One region of the Serratia entomophila genome, then DNA from elsewhere that is predicted to be linked to it. Evidence: riboswitches for the same ligand, from Rfam matches in the RefSeq annotation. Region 1 holds a riboswitch; each other region holds the start of a gene.
The links. A riboswitch is a leader RNA that binds a small molecule or an ion and turns the genes downstream of it on or off. The one in region 1 is predicted to bind thiamine pyrophosphate.
Positions count from the first base shown of each region.

Region 1 (5,205 bases):
GGCAAGAAGATCGCCGCTTCGCTGGCCAGCACCGGCACGCCGTCGTTCTTCGTTCACCCGGCGGAGGCGCTGCACGGCGATCTCGGCATGATCGGCGCCGACGACGTGGTGGTGTTTATCTCTTACTCCGGCCGCGCCAAAGAGCTGGATCTGATCCTGCCGTTGTTGGCGGAGAACGGCATTGCGGTGATCGCCATCACCGGCGGCAAAGAGTCGCCGCTGGCGCAGGCCGCCGCCTGCGTGCTGGATATCAGCGTAGAGCGCGAAGCCTGCCCGATGGGGCTGGCGCCCACCTCCAGCGCGGTTAATACCCTGATGATGGGCGACGCGCTGGCGATGGCATTGATGCGCCAACGCGGTTTCAATGCGGAAGATTTTGCCCGCTCACACCCGGGCGGCAGCCTGGGCGCACGCCTGCTGAACCGGGTGCACCACCTGATGCGCACCGGCGATCGCCTGCCGAAGGTCAGCGAAAGCGCCAACGTGATGGAGGCGATGCTGGAACTGAGCCGCACCGGGTTGGGGCTGGTGGCGGTGTGCGATGCGCAGCGGAAAGTGGTGGGGGTATTTACCGACGGCGACCTGCGCCGCTGGCTGGTGAAGGGCAACAGCCTGCAGGATGCGCTGAGCCCGGCGATCACCCGCCCCGGCTACCGGCTGCCGGAACAGTGGCGCGCCGGCGAAGCGCTGGAGGCGCTGCACGAACAGCATATCAGCGCTGCGCCGGTGGTCAGCCTGGATGGCGTGCTGGTGGGCGCCATCAACCTGCACGATCTTCACCAGGCCGGCATCGGCTGATTCCCGGGCATGGGGCGCGGCAAACTGCGCCCCTGCGGCTTTATTGCCAGTCGGGGTTATCTTCGAACTGTTTCTTCAGCAGCGCCTTGATGTCGTCGTTCGGCTTGCCGAGCCACTGGTAGCTGGCGTACTTCTTCGGATGATCGATGGCCTCTGGCCGGTTTTCTACCTCAACGCGCACTGCCCAGGCCTGCGACTTGTCCTCTTTGAACGCCACGATCAAAAAGTTGTTGGCGCAGTCATGCGGCTTGCACAGGTTGCCGATCAGGTAGTCCTGCCCCTGCCAGCTCAGGTTCTCCACCGGCGTCGAGGTGCCGGCCCCCTTGCGCGCCCAGCCCGGCAGCCGCGCCTGGCCCTTCACCATATTTTGCCAGCTGGCTTGATAACCCGGCTGCTGGATCACGTCCGAGGTGGTGACAATCTGCTGGGCAAAGCCGCCCGCGCTGAAGCTGAGCAACGCGCCAAAAACGGCGCTGCGGAGTGCGCATTGTCCTGCCATGGCCTTTCTCCCTGGGTTAATTCTATTTACCCCGGCTGGCGCCGGGCCTCGATCTAGTCAGACCGCAATGACGGCAAAAAGTTGGCTCACCACCAGGCATGGAAATGATGCACCGGCCCGATGCCGTGCCCCACTTCCAGCGTATCCGCCTGCTGCAGCGCCTTTTGCAGATAGTCCTTGGCGGCGGCGACGGTTGCCGCCCAGTCATCATGACGCGGGCGCAGCGCCGCCAGCGCCGCCGACAGCGTGCAGCCGGTGCCGTGCGTATGGCGGGTGGCGACGCGCGGCGCGCTAAAGCGCTGCTCCTGCCCGGCGGTAAACAGCCAGTCCGGGCTCTCGCTTTCGCTCAGGTGGCCGCCCTTCATCAGCACCGCCTGGCAGCCCATCGCCAGCAACGCCCGCCCCTGTTCACGCATTTGCAGTTCATTTTCCGCCGGCGCGCACGCCAGCAAGGCGGCCGCTTCCGGCAGGTTTGGCGTGATGATCGACACCAGCGGCAGCAGTTCACGGCGGATCGACTCCACCGCCTCCGGCGCCAGCAGCGGATCGCCGCTTTTCGCCAGCATCACCGTATCCAGCACCACAAATTCCGGCCGATAATGGCGCAGCCGCTCGGCTACAGCCTGCACGATCGCCGCGTTGGCCAACATGCCTATTTTGGTGCTGTCGATGCGCAGATCGCTGAACACCGAATCCAACTGGGCGGCGACGAACGCCGGTTCAATCTGATAAACCGACTGCACGCCGCGGGTATTTTGCGCCACCAGCGCAGTGATCACCGAAGCGCCGTATGCCCCCAGCGCCGAGAAGGCTTTCAGATCGGCCTGAATGCCGGCGCCACCGCTGGGATCGGTGCCGGCGATAGTCAAAGCGTTGATGCGTTTCATTGCAGATCCTCCGCGCGCAGCCGGTACAGGGCGTCGAGGAACGCCGGGGTAAAGCTGCCCGGCCCGGCGGCAGCCGCGGCTGCCAGACCGCCGCAGTGCGACATCACCCGGCAGGCGGTGGCGACGTTATCCAACCGCTCGCCCGGCAGGCTGCAAAATGCCGCCACTACCGCCGACAGGGCGCAGCCGGTGCCGACCACCCGCGTCATCAATGCATCACCGCCGGCTACCGCCCAATCCCGTTGGCCGTCGGTAACGTAATCCACCGCGCCGGTCACCGCCACTATCGCACCGCTGCGGCGCGCCAGCTCGCGGGCGGCGGGCAAGGCGGCCAGCGAATCGTCGGCGCTGTCTACCCCGCGGCCGTTGGCCTGCAGGCCGCTGAGCGCCATGATCTCGGACGCGTTGCCCCTGATCGCCGCCGGTTGTTCGTCCAACAGCTTTTTGGCAAAGGCGGTGCGGTAGGCCAACCCGCCAACCGCCACCGGATCCAACGCCCAGGGCGTGCCCGCCTGGTTGGCGGCCGCCACCGCCGCCAGCATCGATTCGGCGCGCGGAGCATTAAGGGTGCCGATATTGATCAACAGCGCGTCCGCCAGCCGGCTGAACTGCGCCGCCTCGCCCGGCTCCACCACCATCGCCGGCGAAGCGCCGAGCGCCAGCAAAACGTTGGCCGTCAACGACTGCACCACTTCATTGGTCAGGCAGTGAACCAGCGGGGGCCGGCGTTTGAATTGGGTCAGACAGGCCGCGGCGCGTGCGCCGGGTAAAGCTTCAGGTCGAGCGAACATATTCCTCCCAACCGGCGTTCAAGAAGGCGGGTACCGGTTGGGCACCGAGACTTCCCTACGCTGGCATAATCCAGATCAGGTAATACGGGTAAAATCTCAGCCCTGACGGGCACCCCGAGTCAAGACCGCCATTATTGGGCTTGCCGCCGGTGAGGTCAATCGCGCTATAGTGGGGAAAAAATAAAAAGGAGACGCCATGCACACAAGACCATACCAAGAGGCCGATCGCCCGTTCCTGCGCACCCTGTACCTGGCTTCGCGCAAGGCGGCGTTCACCTGGTGCAATACCGACGGTTATCGGCTGGAGGATTTCGATCGCTCGACGCTGGGCGAGGATATCTGGGTGGCGGAGGAGGACGGCAAACTGCTGGGGTTCGTGTCGATTTATCGCGCCGACAACTTCATCCATAACCTGTATGTCGACCCACATCTGCCGCCGCGCGGCGTCGGCAGCGCCCTGCTGCAGGCGGCGGAGCGCACCTTCACCGCCACTGGCGCATTGAAATGCCTGGTGAAAAACGAGAAGGCGCTGGCGTTCTATCGCAAACACGGCTGGCGCACCATTTCGACCGGCAACGACGGCGAAGAGGACTATTACCTGCTGCACTCGCCGGCGAAATAATAAGAGCGCGGCGCCACGTCATGGCCGCTCGGGCATGGCGCGCAGCGTCAGCCGCCAGAACAGCAGCGCGCCGAGGCTGACGCTCGCCCCCAGCCAGCACACGCCGCTCCAACCGGCCCAGGCGTAAACGTGGGTGCTGGCGAAGGCGCCCAATCCGCTGCCGGCGGCGTAAAACAGCATATAACACCCCACCAGCCGGCTGTGACTCTGCGGATGGGCGTTGAAGATCATGCTCTGGTTCAGCACGTGGATCGCCTGCCCGGCCAGATCCAACAGCACGATGCCCGCCACCAGCCAAATTAGGCCATAGCCCAGCATGCCGAGCGGCAGCCAGGCCAGCGTCAGCAACAGCAGGCAAACGCCGCTGGCCAACTGCCCCAGCCCGCGATCGGCAAGATGCCCGGCGCGCATCGCCGCCAGAGCGCCTACCGCCCCCACCAGCCCGAATGCTCCCACCACCGAATGGGAAAAGTTAAACGGCGGCCGGCTGAGCGGCAGCACCAGCGCGCTCCAGAAGATGCTGAACGCCGCAAACATCAGCAGCGCCAGCATGCCGCGAATTTGCAGCGTGCGATCGCGCCGCAATAGCGTCAGCATCGAGCGCAATAAGGCCGGATAGCTGAGCGTTTGGGGTGGCGTCTGCAGTGCAGGCAACAGGCGCGCCAAAATGGGCAACAAAACCAACGTGACCCCAGCGGAGAAAAAATACACCGTGCGCCAGCCGCCGATGTCCGCCAGCGCGCCGGAAAGCGTGCGCGCCAACAACAGCCCCAGCACCACCCCCCCCTGCGCCGCCCCCACCACCCGCCCGCGTTCGTGCGGCGCGGCCAGGGTAGCGGCAAAGGCGATCAGCCCTTGCGTCATGGCGGTGCCCAGCAGCCCCACCAGCAGCATGCCCGCCAGCAGCAACAGGCTGCTGTTCGACCACCCCACCGCCAGCAAGGCGGCAATCAACAGCAGCTGCTGGGCGGCCAACAGCTGGCGCCGATTAACCCGATCGCCCAGCGGCACCACCAACAACAAAGCCAGCGCGCAGCCGAGCTGGGTAACGGTGATCACCATGCCCACCGCCGCCAGGCTGATGCCGAAATCTGCGGCGATGGCATCCAGCAGCGGCTGCGCATAGTAGACATTGGCCACGCTGAAGGCGCTGGCCCCGGCCAGCAACAGCACCAGCGAAGCAGGCAGCCGATCCGCTGCGGCGTACGGGGCATCTAGCAATTTGTCGCTCATCGTCAGCTCCAATGTGGTTTCATTATTAAACCCAATGAACTTTACGCACAGAGGTTTTATAATGCAACCAGATCTTGCTGCTGGAGTGGAACACCGTGAAACGTAAAAGCCTGGAAGACGCGCAGTGCCCGGTGGCGCGCACGCTGGATGTGATTGGCGAATGGTGGTCGCTATTGATCGTGCGCGACGCCTTCGACGGCGTACGCCGCTTCAGCGAATTTCAAAAAGGGCTGGGGATGGCGAAAAACATCCTCTCTACCCGCCTGCGCACCCTGGTGGCGCACGGGGTGCTGGAGGTCGTCCCGGCCTCGGACGGCAGCGCCTATCAGGAATATGCGCTGACCGCCAAAGGCCGCGCGCTGTTTCCGGTGATCG
Region 1 is NZ_CP082787.1:3,706,552-3,711,756, forward strand. It holds gene gutQ (arabinose-5-phosphate isomerase GutQ) at 1-798, shown strand, start outside; gene KHA73_RS17965 (inhibitor of vertebrate lysozyme family protein) at 839-1,297, opposite strand; gene thiD (bifunctional hydroxymethylpyrimidine kinase/phosphomethylpyrimidine kinase) at 1,384-2,184, opposite strand; gene thiM (hydroxyethylthiazole kinase) at 2,181-2,975, opposite strand; TPP riboswitch at 3,011-3,102, opposite strand; gene KHA73_RS17980 (GNAT family N-acetyltransferase) at 3,172-3,597, shown strand; gene KHA73_RS17985 (MFS transporter) at 3,616-4,830, opposite strand; gene KHA73_RS17990 (winged helix-turn-helix transcriptional regulator) at 4,926-5,205, shown strand, end outside.

Region 2 (5,205 bases), 850 kb from region 1:
TCACCTTGCGGTAACCAAAGTTTGCTTTCATGGCTGACTATCCACCAGCCATTTTCATTACCCGTTAATGCAAGTTCCATATCGTTGTTGCACAACCTCAGCTTCACTGGCACTCTACAAATCGGCCTTGTTACATTTTAATAACTTACTGTTACTTTTTATTAATGACGGAGTCAAACATGCTCAACCGTTTGGAAAGCCTGACTCAACGCCTTGGTGGTAGTAATGAATTAGTCGATCAATGGCTTCAGGCCCGCAAGCAGTTGCTGGTCGCCTACTGTACTTTAGTGGGCCTCAAACCGAATAAAGAAAAGCATACGCCGCTGAATGAAAAAGCGCTGGAGAACTTTTGCCATAATCTGGTGGATTATCTCTCAGCCGGGCATTTCCATATCTATGACAGAATTATCAAACAAGTGGAAGGTTCCTCCAGTCCGAAAATGACGCTGTCGGTTAACATCTACCCCAAGCTCTGGGCCAATACCGAGCAGATCATGGCGTTCCACGATCGCTATACCGAAGTGGATATCGATCAGGACCTGTGCCTGGAGCTCCACCAGGCGTTGTCGGATATCGGCGAAACCCTGGCCGCACGTTTTACCCTGGAAGACCGGCTGATCCACCTGGCGGCGGAAGCCCCTCAGTCGCCCCTGCCGGACCAGGCGCTGGATCAGGCGCGTTAGAATTTTGTAGTTTTTTTTATTATCCCTCCTATACTGGGGGGCATCTTGTCGGAGTGCCTAGCGCCTGATTTGTTCAACAAATTGGCCAGGCTGAGACCGTTAATTCGGGATCCGCGGAACCTGATCGGGTTAATACCCGCGAAGGGAACAAGAGTAATCTATCGCCACAGGCAGGACTCCTCCCGGTTAGGGACGATCCGCTTTACCGGCCAGCACCATTACTCCCTCCGAGCTCCAGACAAGCAACTTTCCCAACCCACTGGTAGGAACTTGCTATGTCTAACGTTAAGAAACCTCGTGCCCGCAAAGCACAACGCGAAGCCGCCCAGCAGTTTATCGACAGCCTGCAGGGGATGGCCTTCCCCAACTCACGCCGTATCTATCTGCAGGGCGCACGCAGCGACGTGCAGGTGCCGATGCGCGAAATCCAGCTCAGCCCGACGCTGATCGGCGGTGGCAAGGACAACCCGCAGTACCAGCCGAACGAGGCCATTCCGGTGTATGACACCGCCGGCCCCTACGGCGATCCGCAGGCCCAGCTCAACGTTCATGCCGGCCTGGCCAAACTGCGCACCGGCTGGATTGAAGAACGCGGTGATACCGCGCCCCTGAGCGGCGTCAGCTCCGGTTTCACCCAGCAGCGCCTGGCGGACGAGGGGTTGGACCATCTGCGTTTCGAACACCTGCCGCAGCCGCGCAGGGCGCAACCGGGTAAATGCGTCACCCAGCTGCACTATGCCCGCGCCGGCATCGTCACCCCGGAGATGGCGTTTATCGCCATCCGTGAAAACATGGGGCGCGAACGCATTCGCGGCGAAGCGTTGCGCCGGCAGCACCCGGGCCAGGGCTGGGGCGCCAATCTGCCCGACAACATTACCCCGGAATTCGTGCGCCAGGAGGTGGCCGCCGGCCGCGCCATCATCCCCGCCAACATCAACCACCCGGAATCCGAACCGATGATCATCGGCCGCAATTTCCTGGTGAAGGTCAACGCCAATATCGGCAACTCGGCGGTGAGCTCCTCGATAGAAGAGGAAGTGGAAAAGCTGGTGTGGGCGACTCGCTGGGGCGCCGACACCGTGATGGATCTGTCCACCGGCCGCTATATCCACGAAACCCGCGAATGGATCCTGCGCAACAGCCCGGTGCCCATCGGCACGGTGCCGATTTATCAGGCGCTGGAGAAGGTGAACGGCGTGGCGGAAAACCTGACCTGGGAAATGTTCCGCGATACCCTGCTGGAACAGGCGGAACAAGGGGTGGACTACTTCACCATCCACGCCGGCGTGCTGCTGCGCTATGTGCCGATGACCGCCAAACGCCTGACCGGCATCGTTTCGCGCGGCGGTTCGATCATGGCCAAATGGTGCCTGTCGCACCACCAGGAAAACTTCCTGTACCAACACTTCCGTGAAATCTGTGAGATCTGCGCCGCCTATGACGTTTCGCTGTCGCTCGGCGACGGCCTGCGCCCGGGCTCCATTCAGGACGCCAACGACGAAGCGCAGTTCGCCGAGCTGCATACCCTCGGTGAGCTGACCAAAATCGCCTGGGAGTACGACGTGCAGGTGATGATCGAAGGCCCCGGCCACGTGCCGATGCAGATGATCCGCCGCAACATGACCGAAGAACTGGAACACTGCCACGAGGCGCCGTTCTATACCCTCGGCCCGCTGACCACCGATATCGCCCCGGGTTATGACCACTTCACCTCCGGCATAGGCGCGGCGATGATCGGCTGGTTCGGGTGCGCCATGCTGTGTTACGTCACGCCGAAAGAACACCTCGGCCTGCCGAACAAGGAAGACGTTAAACAAGGACTTATCACCTACAAGATAGCCGCCCACGCCGCCGATCTGGCCAAGGGCCACCCGGGCGCGCAGATCCGCGACAACGCCATGTCCAAAGCCCGCTTCGAATTCCGCTGGGAAGATCAGTTCAACCTGGCGCTCGATCCGGCCACCGCCCGCGCCTACCACGACGAAACCCTGCCACAGGAGTCCGGCAAAATCGCCCACTTCTGCTCGATGTGCGGGCCGAAATTCTGCTCGATGAAAATCTCGCAGGAAGTGCGCGATTACGCCGCCGCTCAGGAGGCCGCCAAACCGATAGAAGTGCAGCTGGACGGCATGGAAAAAATGTCGGCCGAGTTCCGTTCACGCGGCAGCGAGCTGTATCACAGCGCCGGTAACCTGCAAGAGGAAATAAGCAATGACTGATATCACCACCCCGTTCCCCGCCACCCCGCACAAGCTGGGGTTGTACCCGGTGGTCGACAGCGTCGAATGGATCGCCCGCCTGCTGGGCGCCGGCGTCACCACTATTCAACTGCGCATCAAGGATCTGCCGGATGAGCAGGTAGAGGAAGACATCGCCGCCGCCATCGCCCTGGGCAAGCGGCATCATGCGCGGCTGTTCATCAACGATTATTGGCGGCTGGCGATCAAGCACGGCGCCTATGGCGTGCACCTCGGCCAGGAAGATCTGAATACCACCGATCTGGCGGCGATCCACCGCGCCGGGTTGCGGCTGGGGGTATCGACCCACGACGACGCCGAACTGGCGCGCGCCATCGCGGTAAAACCTTCTTATATTGCCCTCGGGCACATCTTCCCGACCCAGACCAAAGACATGCCTTCGGCGCCGCAGGGGCTGGCGGAGCTGAAGCGCCACCTCGCCGGGTTGACGGACTACCCGACGGTGGCGATCGGCGGGATCGGTATCGATCGCGTGCCGGCGGTGCTGGCCTGCGGCGTCGGCGGCGTGGCGATGGTCAGCGCCATCACCCAGGCGGCGGACTGGCGCGCGGCCACCACCGAACTGCTCCGGTTGATCGAAGGGGAGGCGTGATCCCATGCTCAACGATCAAGAGTTTCTGCGCTACAGCCGCCAGCTGCTGCTGGAGGACGTGGGCCCGGAAGGCCAGGAAAAGCTCAAACGCGCGACGGTCCTGATCGTCGGCCTGGGCGGCCTGGGCTCCCCGGCGGCGCTATACCTGGCCGCCGCCGGGGTCGGCACGCTGCTGCTGGCCGATGACGATCGGCTGCACGTCACCAACCTGCAGCGCCAAATCCTTTATCGCAGCGCCGACACGGCGCAAAGCAAAGCCGTGCTGGCGCAGCAGCAATTGCAGGCGCTGAATCCCCTGGTGGAGGCCATTCCGCTGGAACAGCGGCTGCAGGGGCGATCATTGCATGATGCCGTCGCCCGCGCCGATCTGGTGCTGGACTGCTGCGACAATATGGCCACCCGCCATGCGGTGAACGCCGCCTGCGTAGCGGCCGGCAAACCGCTGATCAGCGGCAGCGCGGTAGGTTTCAGCGGCCAGCTGCTGGTGATTGAACCGCCCTATGAACGCGGTTGCTACACCTGCCTGTACCCGGAGCAAACCGAACCGCAGCGCAACTGCCGCACCGCCGGCGTGCTTGGCCCGGTGGTTGGGGTGATAGGCACGCTGCAGGCGCTGGAAGCGATAAAAATGCTGGCGGGCATGCCTTCGGCGCTCAGCGGCAAACTGCGCCTGTTCGATGGCAAGCAGCAAAGCTGGAGCACGCTGCAGCTTAGCCAGGCCAGCGACTGCCCGGCATGCGGAGGCACGGCATGAAGATCCGGCTCAACGACCAACCGCTGGAGCTGCCCCAGCCGCTCAGCGTCGCCGCCCTGCTCGAACGGCTGGAACGCCACCAGCCGGGCACCGCGTTGGCGATCAATCAAACCATCATCCCGCGCACCGACTGGGCCAGCCATCTGGTGCAAGACGGCGATGACATCCTGCTGTTTCAAGCGATTGCCGGAGGCTGACATGCTGAAAATCGCCGATACCCTCTTTACCTCCCGCCTGTTTACCGGCACCGGCAAATTCGCCACGCCGGCGCTGATGCTGGAAGCGCTGCAGGCTTCCGGCTCGCAGCTGGTGACCATGGCCATGAAACGCGTCGATCTGCGCGGCGGCAATGACGCCATTCTGGCGCCGCTGCAGCAGCTGGGCGTGCGGCTGCTGCCCAACACCTCCGGCGCCAAGACCGCCGCCGAAGCGGTATTCGCCGCCCGGCTGGCGCGTGAAGCGCTCGGCACCCACTGGGTGAAGCTGGAAATCCACCCCGACGTGAAATACCTGCTGCCGGATCCGATAGAAACGCTGAAAGCGGCGGAAACGCTGGTGAAAGACGGCTTTGTAGTACTGCCCTACTGCGGCGCCGATCCGGTGCTGTGCAAGCGGTTGGAAGAAGCGGGCTGTGCGGCGGTAATGCCGCTTGGCGCGCCCATTGGTTCTAACCGCGGCCTGCGCACCCGCGACTTCCTCGAAATCATCATCGAACAGGCCAGGGTACCGGTGGTGGTCGACGCAGGCATCGGCGCGCCGAGCCATGCGCTGGAAGCGATGGAGCTGGGCGCCGACGCGGTGCTGGTGAATACCGCCATCGCCGTGGCGCGCGATCCGGTGCAGATGGCGCGGGCGTTCCGCCTGGCGCTGGAGGCAGGTGAGCTGGCGCGCACGGCCGGGTTAGGCGGCAGCCAACGC
Region 2 is NZ_CP082787.1:4,558,383-4,563,587, forward strand. It holds gene nudC (NAD(+) diphosphatase) at 1-80, opposite strand, end outside; gene rsd (sigma D regulator) at 180-683, shown strand; TPP riboswitch at 723-847, shown strand; gene thiC (phosphomethylpyrimidine synthase ThiC) at 959-2,902, shown strand; gene thiE (thiamine phosphate synthase) at 2,895-3,533, shown strand; gene KHA73_RS21865 (HesA/MoeB/ThiF family protein) at 3,538-4,287, shown strand; gene thiS (sulfur carrier protein ThiS) at 4,284-4,484, shown strand; gene KHA73_RS21875 (thiazole synthase) at 4,486-5,205, shown strand, end outside.
Region 2: another riboswitch for thiamine pyrophosphate. It lies ahead of thiC (phosphomethylpyrimidine synthase ThiC); the one in region 1 lies ahead of thiM (hydroxyethylthiazole kinase).

Region 3 (5,205 bases), 2.0 Mb from region 1:
GCCGGCGGGGTTTGGGAATCGATGCGTTGATTCGGACCCTACGGCGCATTGCCGACGACCACCACCACACGCACGACGACCACCGCGGCTGGTAGCGCGGTAACTAGTAGGGTCGAAGTCAGCGAGGATGCGATCACAGGGAACCTTATCATCAGTAAAAAAGTCAGGTTTTTATAAAACCACAGGCGAAAAATTCGCACAACAGGTTTATTTGCCCAGCATAAAAAACGCGCGTCCGATCACGCTTTATGCGCAATGCCCAGCACCTGCGCCTCCGGCGCGCTGCCGTCCAACAGGGCCTGCGTCGGGCCGTCGTAATAGATGCGGCCGTCCACCACCAGCAGCGTGCGCGGGGCGATGCGCGCGGCGTCGTCCAGGTTGTGCGACACCATCAGCAGCGTCAGGCTGCGCTGTTCGCACACCTCCTGCAGCAGCTGCAGCATTTCGTTGCGCAGCGCCGGATCGAGCGCCGAGAAGGGCTCATCGAGCAGCAGGATCGGCCGTTGGCGTATCAGGCAACGCGCCAGGGCGGCGCGCTGCCGCTGGCCGCCGGACAGCTGTGCCGGCAGGCGTTCAAGGTGTTCTTCCAGCCCGACCTGCCCGGCTATCTGCGCCAGCTGCCGCTGTTGCTGCGCATTCAGCCGCAGGCCGGGATCGAGGCCCAGCCCGATGTTCTGCGCCACCGTCAGGTGAGCGAACAGGTTGTTTTCCTGAAACAGCATCGACACCGGCCGTTTGGCCGGCGGCGTGGCGGTGTGCTCCTCGCCGTCGAGCAACAGTCTGCCGCTGGCCGCCGGCAGAAAACCGGCGATCAGGCTCAGCAGGGTGCTTTTGCCCGCGCCGCTGGGCCCGAGCACCGCAACGCGCTCGCCCGGCTGAATGTGCAGGTCAAAGCGCATCGGCAGGTGTTCATACAGGTAGGTCAGTTTTTCAAGCGTCAGCATAGGTTTTTCATTTTTCAAGTCGCCGCCTTGCAGCAGTTGCAATCTATTGAGCGGAGCGGCCCGGTAGACGTTCGATCAGGGTAAACAGCAGGAAGCACAGCAGCAACAGCAGCAGCGCGGTTACCGCCCCGTCGTTGCTGCGGTAGGCGCCAATCTGCTGATACAGGTAAAAAGGCAGGGTACGGAAATGCTCGTTGCCGAACAAGGCGACCACGCCGAAATCGCCGATGGACAGCACGCAGGCGAAGGCCAGCGCCTGCGCCAGCGGGCGGCGCAGCGCCTTCAGTTCGATCAGCCGCAGCCGCCGCCAGCCGCGCATGTCCAGCGACAGGCACAGCGGATTGTAGCGCTCGGCCAGATCGCGCATCGGGTTTTCCAGCACCTTCAGCGCATAAGGCACCGCCATCAGCGCATTGGTGAGGATCACCAGCGCGTAAGGCGACTGCGGCAGCCCGAGGGTGTCGCTCAGCAGCAGGAAGAAACCGGTGGCCAGCACGATGCCCGGCATCGCCAGGATCACCATGCCGCTCAGCTCCAGCGTTTGGCCCCAGCGCAGACGTTGGCGCAGCTTGAGCTCGCGGCTGCTCCACAGCAGCATCATGGTCAAGGCCACGCACAGCAGGCCGGCGCCGAGCGCGATGCGCAGCGAGGTGAACAGCGCCTGCCACAGCATCTGCTGTTGCAGCACGCTGACCATCGCCTGATTGGCGCCGTCGGCGACCACCGCCAGCAGCGGCGGCAGCAGCAGCAAGAGGGCGGCGGCGATCAGCAGGAAATCGCTGACGCGGCGCCACAGGCTGTCCTCCGGGTTGCGCCAGAGGTGTGCTTGGGTATGGCCCACCGGCAACGCCTGGCCCAGCCGCTGGCTGAGCACCACCAGGCCCAGGCAGCATGTCAGCTGGATCAGCGCCAGCAGCGCGGCGCGGCTGAGATCGTAGTCGTAGCTCAGCGCCTGATAGATAGCCAGTTCTATCGTGGTGGCCTGGGGCCCGCCGCCCAGCGACAGTACGGTGGCGAAACTGGCGAAGCACAGCATGAAAATCAAGGCGCCGCTCGGCAGGATCTGCCGGCGCAGCGCCGGCCATTCGACAAAGCGGAACTGCTGCCAGCCGTTCATGCCGAGCTGAGCCGCCAGCTGGCGCTGTTCGACCGGGATATGTTCCAGCGCCTGCATCAGCAGGCGGGTGGCCAGCGGCAGGTTAAAAAACACGTGCGCCAGCAGGATGCCCTGCAGGCCATACGGCGAGAAGCTGTAGTTGACGCCCAGCCAGCCGCACAGCGTCGCCAGCCAGCCCTGGCGGCCATAGACGCTGAGCAGGCCGAACACCGCCACCAGCACCGGCAGCACCAGCGTCATTGCGCACAGCCGGAGCAGCAGTTGGCGGCCGGGGAAGCGGCGGCGATACAGCGCCCGCGCCAGCAGGATGGCGGGCAGCACCGAGATCAGCGCAGACAGCAGCGCCTGCCGAAAGGTGAAGCGCACCACGTGCCACAGGTAGCTGTCCTGCCACAGGCCGCGCCAGTCGCTTTCCGGCGCGTGCCGCCACAGCGAGCCCATCGCCAGCGCGGCGATGGCCAGGATCAGCCCGGCGGCCAGCAGCCCCGGCCATAGCCAGCGGGGGATTACTGGCTGACGGCGGTTTGCCATGCCCGGATCCAACTGCCGCGTTGCCTGGCCACCTCTTCGGCGCTGTACTGCAGCGCGGTCTGTGGGACTATCATCTGTTCAAAGCCGGCCGGCAGCGGGGTGTTTATCACCGGGTACATCCAGTTGCCGGTCGGAATGCTGTTCTGGAACGCCGGTGTCACCATAAATTGCATGAAGCGCTCCGCCAGCGCCGGCTGTTTGGCGGCCTTCAGCTTGCCCGCCACTTCAACCTGCAAGTAGTGGCCTTCGCTGAAGTTGGCGGCGGCGTAGCCGTCTTTTTTCTCTTCAATCAGGTGATAGGCCGGGGAAGTGGTATAGCTGAGCACCAGGTCGCCTTCGCCCTTGAGGAACAGGCCGTAGGCTTCGCTCCAGCCTTTGGTGACGGTGACGGTTTTCTTCGCCAGCTGCCGCCAGGCCGCCGGCGCCTTGTCGCCATAGACCTTTTGCATCCACAGCAGCAGGCCGAGGCCCGGCGTGCTGGTGCGCGGATCTTCATAGATCACCTTCCAGTTTTGATCGCTGCTGACCAGTTCCTGCAGGCTTTTCGGCGGGTTTTTCAGTTTGTCCTTGTTGTAGACGAAGGCGAAGTAGCCGTAGTCATAAGGCACGAAGGTTTTATCCTGCCAGCCGCCCGGCACGGTCAGTTTGCCGGTATCCACGCCGCTCGGCGCGAACAGCCCGGTCTGCTGGGCGGCCTGCAGCAGGTTGTTGTCCAGGCCCAGCACCACGTCGGCTGCGCTGTTGGTGCCTTCCATGCGCAGGCGGTTCAGCAGCGACACGCCGTCTTCCAGCGCGACGAATTTCAGCTCGCAGTCGCAGTCGGCCTCGAAGGCTTTTTTCACCGCCGGGCCGGGGCCCCAGTCGGCGGCGAAGGAGTCATAGGTGTAGACCGTCAGCGTCGGCTTGGCGAGCGCCGGCGCGGCGCACAGCAGCAGTAAGCAGGGCAGATATTTTTTGACCACGTTGCACTCCTGAAAAATAAGGGGGCAAGGGCATCTGAGAGGGGCGAGGCGGCCAGGCCGGATCGCTATGCTCAAATCCCTCCGCCGGTATTGACCGGATCAGGTTCGACGGGTGTGCTCTCAGCGGAAAAGCGGGCTTTCTTCATCGCCTGCTTTCCGCACCCCGTTGAGACGGCGCTATTGTAAAGACTAACCGACGCAGGCGAAAGGCGCTTATGCCTCCGGCGGTGCAAACCAGGCGGATTTGAAGTCGAACCAGCCGAGGGTGTTCATGCGCACGCCGCGCATGCTGCGCTGGCCGTGCAGCTGCAGCCAGTGGTGGAACAGCGGATGCAGCTGGTGTCCGCTGACCAGCCGTTGGCAGAAATCCGCCAGCGGCAGGCGGTTGGCGCGCCACTGCGCGGCGTCCTGCGCCAGATCTTCATGCATGCAGTGCTGCAACAGCGGCAGCTCATACAGGGTGGCGAACAGCGAGAATTCCAGCGGCAGGGTAAAATTGGCGCTGCCGAGCCACAGATCGCTCTGCGCATCGCCCTTATGCCAGGTGGCGTAATCTACGGTCTGCACAATCAGCCTGACGCCATGCTGAGCCAGCAGCGGTTCGATGGCCTGGCGGATGGCGTGGAACTCCGAGTGCTCGTTGAAATAGGTGATCGTCAGCGCGGTCAGGCCCGCCGGTTTGGGCTGCTGCGCCAGCGCGCGATTGTGATGCCAGCGCGGCAGCAGGCCATAGGCCGGCGACCAATAGCGTTGGTAGACCGGCCCGGCGTTGCTCAATAGAGATATTGGGTTGATCAGTTCGCACAGCCAGCTGCGGATGGCCGGATCGGCCGCCAGCAGGGAACGCTGGTCGAACAGCAGAAAGTAGCAGCCTTCCTCCAGCCGGCTTTCCAGCTCGTTTTTGCCGGTGTCGTCGCCCTGCAGCTGGACGCCGGAGTGCACCAGCTCCTCGGTAACTTCCGGCAGCACCCAGATATTCACCTCGTCGATCAGCGCCCGGTAGCCAAAATAGTCATCGAAGGCGTGGATCTTCATCTGGCTGCGGTGGTTACGCACCACGCTGTATGGGCCAGTGCCTATCGGATGGCGGGCGAAATCCGGCAGGCTGCGCCATTCGCGCGGCAGGATCATCGCGTGCACGCTGCCCAGCAGCCAGGGTAGCCAGTAGTCGGGGCTGTTCAGGCGCACATCGATGACGTAAGGCGTCGGCGAGGTGACGCTCTCGATGTGTGAAAACAGCGGTTGCGGCATCAACCGGTTGAGCGAGCTGATGACGTCTTCCATCTCCAGTTCGCGGCCGTGGTGGAAATGGATCGCCGGGCGCAGGTAAAAACGCCAGTGCAGCGGTGTCAGGGCCTGCCAGTGATGGGAAAGATCGGACTCCAGTTCCCCGTTTTCCTCATTTATGCGCGTCAGACCGCTGAAGATTTGCCGGGCCAGGTGGGTTTCCGAACGCCGCAGCGCCGAGCCGGGCAACAGGTTGTACAACTGGCGATAGTAGAGCACCCGCAGAATGTGTTTGCCCTGGCGGAAGCTGCGGCCCAGCTGGGACAACAGCATCTGGCGCACCACGTTTTTGTCGCCGACCAGCTGTACCAATTGATCGATGCGATCCTGCTCCAGCAGCTCCTCGGCCCGCTGCTGCTGCAGC
Region 3 is NZ_CP082787.1:687,351-692,555, forward strand. It holds gene ivbL (ilvB operon leader peptide IvbL) at 39-152, opposite strand; gene thiQ (thiamine ABC transporter ATP-binding protein ThiQ) at 240-944, opposite strand; gene thiP (thiamine/thiamine pyrophosphate ABC transporter permease ThiP) at 988-2,592, opposite strand; gene thiB (thiamine ABC transporter substrate binding subunit) at 2,568-3,554, opposite strand; TPP riboswitch at 3,613-3,730, opposite strand; gene sgrR (HTH-type transcriptional regulator SgrR) at 3,768-5,205, opposite strand, start outside.
Region 3: another riboswitch for thiamine pyrophosphate. It lies ahead of thiB (thiamine ABC transporter substrate binding subunit); the one in region 1 lies ahead of thiM (hydroxyethylthiazole kinase).

Region 4 (5,205 bases), 530 kb from region 1:
TGCGGCCCTCACCAGCTGTTGCAGCAGTTCGGCCTGGCTTTTGAGCAGGTGAGGATCGTCCGGCGCGCGCGGCGGCTGCCCGGCAATGTCGTGGCTGTCGTCGATGCCCGCCGGGTAGCCGGCAAGCACCAGCAGCCGGTGGCTCAGGCGGCAGGCTTCCATCGGGTCATGGGTGATCAGCAGTACGGTATGCTGCGCCAGCAGTTCGGCGGCCAGCGTCTGGACAGTGGCGCGAGTGATGGCGTCCAGCGCCGAGAAAGGTTCATCCATCAGCACAATCGGCTGGCGCTCATACAGGGTGCGCGCAATGGCGGCGCGCTGGCGCATGCCGCCGGAAAGTTCTGCGGGGCGCGCTGCGCCGTAGCCGCCCAGCCCGACGCGCTCGAGCAGATGGGCGGCCCATTGCCGGTCGGCCCGTTCGCCGCGCAGCCGCGCGCCGAGGGTGATGTTCTGATCGAGGGTCAGCCAGGGGTAGAGCAGATCCCGTTGGCCCATATAGGCGATGCGCCCGGCGATCGGCAGGCCGTCGCTGCCGCTGACGCTGCCCGAAGTGGGCTGCGCCAGGCCGGCGATGATCTTAAGCAGGCTGGTTTTGCCCGAGCCGCTGGCACCGAGCAGGGCGACCACGCTGCCGCCGGCGATATCGAGATTCAGCCGTTCGAAGAGGGTCCGGCCGCCAAAGCGCAGGGTTAAATCCCGGATTTGAATGCCGGGCGGGGGCGAACTGCGGTTCATGAGGCGCTCAGCCCCATTTGCCAGAACGCCGATTCAAGCCGGGTGGCGGTGGTGAAGATCTCCGTCAGTTCGGCCAGGCGGCTTTCCGCACCGCGCTGGCGACCGACGTTCTCCAGCAGATCGATGGACGCCTGCACCCCGGCCAGGTAACCCGGATCGCCATAATTTTTGATCCAGGAGGCGTAAGGGTTGCCCGCCATTTGGGTGCCGGGATCGTTCAGCAGCCGCAGGCCGATTTCGGCATAGCCGGCGACGCAGGGCAGCAGGGCGGCCAGCAGATCGAGGGCGTCGCCGGAATGGCCGATGTCCAGCACGTAGCGGGTGTAGTTCATGGTTTCTGGCGCTTCAGGCTGGGCGGCTATCTGGTCTTCGTTCAATCCCCAGCCGGCGCAATAGGCCAGGTGCAGCGGCAGTTCGGCGACGATGGCGTTGAGCGAAGCGGCGGCGGCGCGCATCTCCGGCAGGGTGCGCAGTTTGCTGACCAGCAGGGCATAGGCACGAGCGAAGTGGATCAGGAACAGGTAGTCCTGGGTCAGATAGCGGCGGAAAGCGGCTTCGGGCAGCGTGCCGGCGGCCAGCTGCTGAATGAAGGGATGAGCGACGTAGTCCTGCCAGTGGCCGCCCGCCCGTTGGCGCAGCCGTCCGTAAAGACCTTGTTCGAACATGGTGGTAAACATGGGACCTCCCTGAGTAAGTGGAGATCCGGGCGCGCTGAGGTATGAACAGGCAATGACCGAAGGCGTTATTGCCGACCCGTCCCTTCGCTGGCATGACCCAGATCAGGTTCAAAGGGTTCGGCTTGCGCCATCTCAGCCCGTAACAGGACACCCCTCGGAGGAGCCTGTTATACGACATTTGTTTTTTGATTACAATGCTCGGGCGGGCGCGAAGGCGGCGGCGCCAATCTGTCCGTTTAGTGCGATCCGGGACAATTTCTCTGGCACAGGCGGCGGCATTTTTGTCACTGTAATGCCGTTACGTTGAATCTGAGGAGCACTGCCCATGAAAAAGATCGGATTTCTCTCTTTCGGCCACTGGGCGCCTTCCGCTCAGTCGGGCACCCGTTCGGCCGCAGACGCGCTGCTGCAGTCCATCGATCTGGCGGTCGCCGCCGAAGATCTGGGGGCTGACGGCGCCTATTTCCGCGTGCATCACTTCGCGCGCCAGCTCAGTTCGCCATTCCCGCTGCTGGCCGCCATCGGCGCCCGCACCCAGCGCATCGAGATCGGCACCGGCGTGATCGACATGCGCTATGAGAACCCGTTGTACATGGTGGAAGACGCCGGCGCCGCCGACCTGATCTCGGGGGGGCGTTTACAGCTGGGCATCAGCCGCGGTTCGCCGGAGCAGGTGATCGACGGCTGGCGCTATTTCGGCTATACGCCGGCCGAGGGGGAAACCGAAGCGGATATGGCGCGCCGCCACACTGAGGTGCTGCTCGAAGCCCTGCGCGGTGAAGGCTTTGCCGAGCCCAATCCGCAGCCGATGTTCCCCAATCCGCCGGGCCTGCTGCGCCCCGAGCCGTTCTCCGCCGGGCTGCGGGATCGCATCTGGTGGGGGGCAAGCTCGAACGCCACGGCGGTGTGGGCGGCGAAGCTGGGCATGAACCTGCAGAGCTCGACGCTGAAAAACGACGAGACCGGCGAGCCGTTTCACGTGCAGCAGGCCAGCCAGATACGCGCCTATCGCGCCGCCTGGAAAGAGGCCGGGCACGCGCGCGCGCCACGGGTGTCGGTCAGCCGCAGCATCTTTGCGCTGATGGACCAACGGGACCGCAGCTACTTCGGCGGCAGCGGCAAAGAGGGCGACCAGGTGGGCTATATCGACCAGCAAACCCGGGCGATTTTCGGCCGCAGCTACGCCGCCGAGCCGGATGTGTTGATCGAGCAGCTGGCGCAGGACGAGGCGATTGCCGAAGCCGACACGCTGCTGCTGACGGTACCCAATCAGCTGGGCGTGGATTACAACGCGCACGTGATTGAATCGATCCTGACCCATGTCGCACCGGCGCTGGGCTGGCGCTGAGCGGCCAAACCTGAAAGGACGTTTGCCATGTCACGTATTTTCATCACCGGTTCGGCCGACGGGCTGGGCCGTGCGGCGGCGGAAACCCTGTTGGGCGAAGGCCATCAGGTGATCCTGCATGCCCGCGAACCGGGGCGGCTCGAGGCCGTGCGCGATCTGCTGACCAGAGGCGCGCAGGCGGTTACCGGCGATCTGTCCGTTCCGCAGCAAACCAAAGCGGTGGCCGAACAGGTGAACCGGATCGGGCGGCCTGACGCGGTGATCCACAACGCCGGGATCTTCACCGGGCCGCAGATACTGGCGGTCAATCTGATCGCGCCTTATCTGCTGACGGCGCTGATCGCCCGGCCGGCGCGTTTGGTGTATTTGAGCAGCAGCATGCATTTTGATGGCCGCGTCGCGCTCGACTGGAGCGCAAGCAACCCGATTTCCTATTCGGACAGCAAACTGTTGGTGACGGCGTTCGCCGCCGCCGTGGCGCGCCGTTGGCCGGAGGTCATCAGCAGCGCCGTCGATCCCGGCTGGGTGCCGACCAAAATGGGCGGTGAAAACGCCCCCGGCGATCTGCGGCTGGGGCATCTGACGCAGGAGTGGCTGGTGACCAGCGAGGAGGCGCAGGCCCGCGCTTCCGGCGGTTACTGGCACCATCAGCGCCGCCTGGCGCCGCATGCCGCCGCGCGCGATACGGCGTTTCAGGAGGCGTTGCTGGCGCAGCTGGAACGCGCCACCGGGGTGGCGTTGCCGCAATCCTGAGCGGCCTATTGGCTAACGGGCCGTTGCGGCATAAAATCTACTTACTGACTTATTTTGATTCATTGGTACATTAAGGCCATGCATGCATTTCTGATTATCGTCCCCGAAGGGGGCATGCTGTTCGAGTCGGCCGGCATCGCCGACATCCTGATGCAGGCCAACCGCCTGCGGCCCGACGACGCCCCCTTGTATGAGGTTGCGGTGGCCACCACGCAAGCGCATCGGGTGGTGCATGGCTCCTCCGGGTTAAACCTGCTGGCCGATCACCGCCTGGCGGATCTTGACCCTGAACAGCCGCGCGACACCATAGTGGTGACCGGCAGGGGAGCCAGCGAGGAAGAAGGGGCGTTTGTCGCGGAATGGCTGCGGCGCGCCGCTCCTCACGCCCGGCGTATCGCTTCCGTTTGCGGCGGCGCCCTGCTGCTTGCCGAAGCCGGCCTGCTCGACGGCCGCCGGGCGACCACCCACTGGCGGCTGCTGGAAACCCTGCAGAGCCGTTTCCCCAGGGTGAGCGTCGAGAACGGCCCGATTTATGTGCAGGATGGGCATGTCTGGAGCTCCGGCGGCGTCAGCTCCGGTTTCGACCTCACGCTGGCGCTGATCGAAGACGACTACGGCTTTGTTCAGGCTCGCGAAGTGGCGCAGGATCTGGTGATGTTTTTGCGGCGGCCGGGCGGCCAGTCGCAGTTCAGCCGCTACCCGTTGAATCAGGCTAAAACCCCCGGGCCAATTCGCGATCTCCAGTGCTGGATCCTGGAAAACCTCACCGACGATCTTTCCGTAGAGAAATTGGCCGAACGGGTGGCGATGAGCCCGCGCAACTTTACCCGGGTGTTCACCCGCGAGACCGGTATCTCGCCCGCCAGGTTTGTCGAGGAGGGGCGTTTGCACTGCGCCAGACAGCGCCTGGAGCAAAGTGCGGAAGGCATCGAGCATATCGCCCTGGCCACCGGCTTCGGCAACGGGCTAAATCTGCGGCGGGTGTTTGAACGCAACCTGCAGCTCACCCCCAGTGAATATCGCCAGCGTTTTCATAGCCGTAATTTGGCGTAAATTGATCTATAAACGTCATTTACGCCACGCCTCCTTGGCGCTAGATTGGCCGCAGAACCAATAATCAAGGAGCAAATCATGGTCAAAGTAGGCATTAACGGGTTCGGCAGAATCGGCCGCAATGTGTTGCGCGCCGCGCTGGGGCGCAGCGATTTTGAGGTGGTGGCGATCAACGATTTGACGGACAGCAAAACCCTGGCGCACTTGCTGAAGTACGATTCGCTGTCGGGCACGCTGGCCGCCAGCGTAGAAGCCGGTGAAAATCAGCTGTTGCTGAACGGCAGGCCGATCAGGGTGTTCTCCGAAAGAGACCCCGGCGCTATCCCATGGAGCAGCGAGGGTGTCGATATCGTGATCGAAGCCACCGGCTTCTTTACCGACAAGGCGCAGGCGGAAGTGCACATCACCCAGGGCGGCGCCAAGCGGGTGATTATCTCGGCGCCGGCGAAAAACGACGATATCACCCTCGTGATGGGCGTTAACGACAGCCAATACGATCCGGCCAGGCACCGGGTGGTGAGCAACGGCAGCTGCACCACCAACGGCCTGGCGCCCGCCGCGCAGGTGCTGCATCAGGCTTTCGGCATTGAATACGGTTTGATGAATACCACCCATGCCTATACCAACAGCCAGGCGTTG
Region 4 is NZ_CP082787.1:3,173,554-3,178,758, reverse strand. It holds gene KHA73_RS15475 (ABC transporter ATP-binding protein) at 1-735, opposite strand, end outside; gene tenA (thiaminase II) at 732-1,412, opposite strand; TPP riboswitch at 1,475-1,577, opposite strand; gene KHA73_RS15465 (LLM class flavin-dependent oxidoreductase) at 1,738-2,760, shown strand; gene KHA73_RS15460 (SDR family NAD(P)-dependent oxidoreductase) at 2,788-3,513, shown strand; gene KHA73_RS15455 (GlxA family transcriptional regulator) at 3,592-4,566, shown strand; gene gap (type I glyceraldehyde-3-phosphate dehydrogenase) at 4,645-5,205, shown strand, end outside.
Region 4: another riboswitch for thiamine pyrophosphate. It lies ahead of tenA (thiaminase II); the one in region 1 lies ahead of thiM (hydroxyethylthiazole kinase).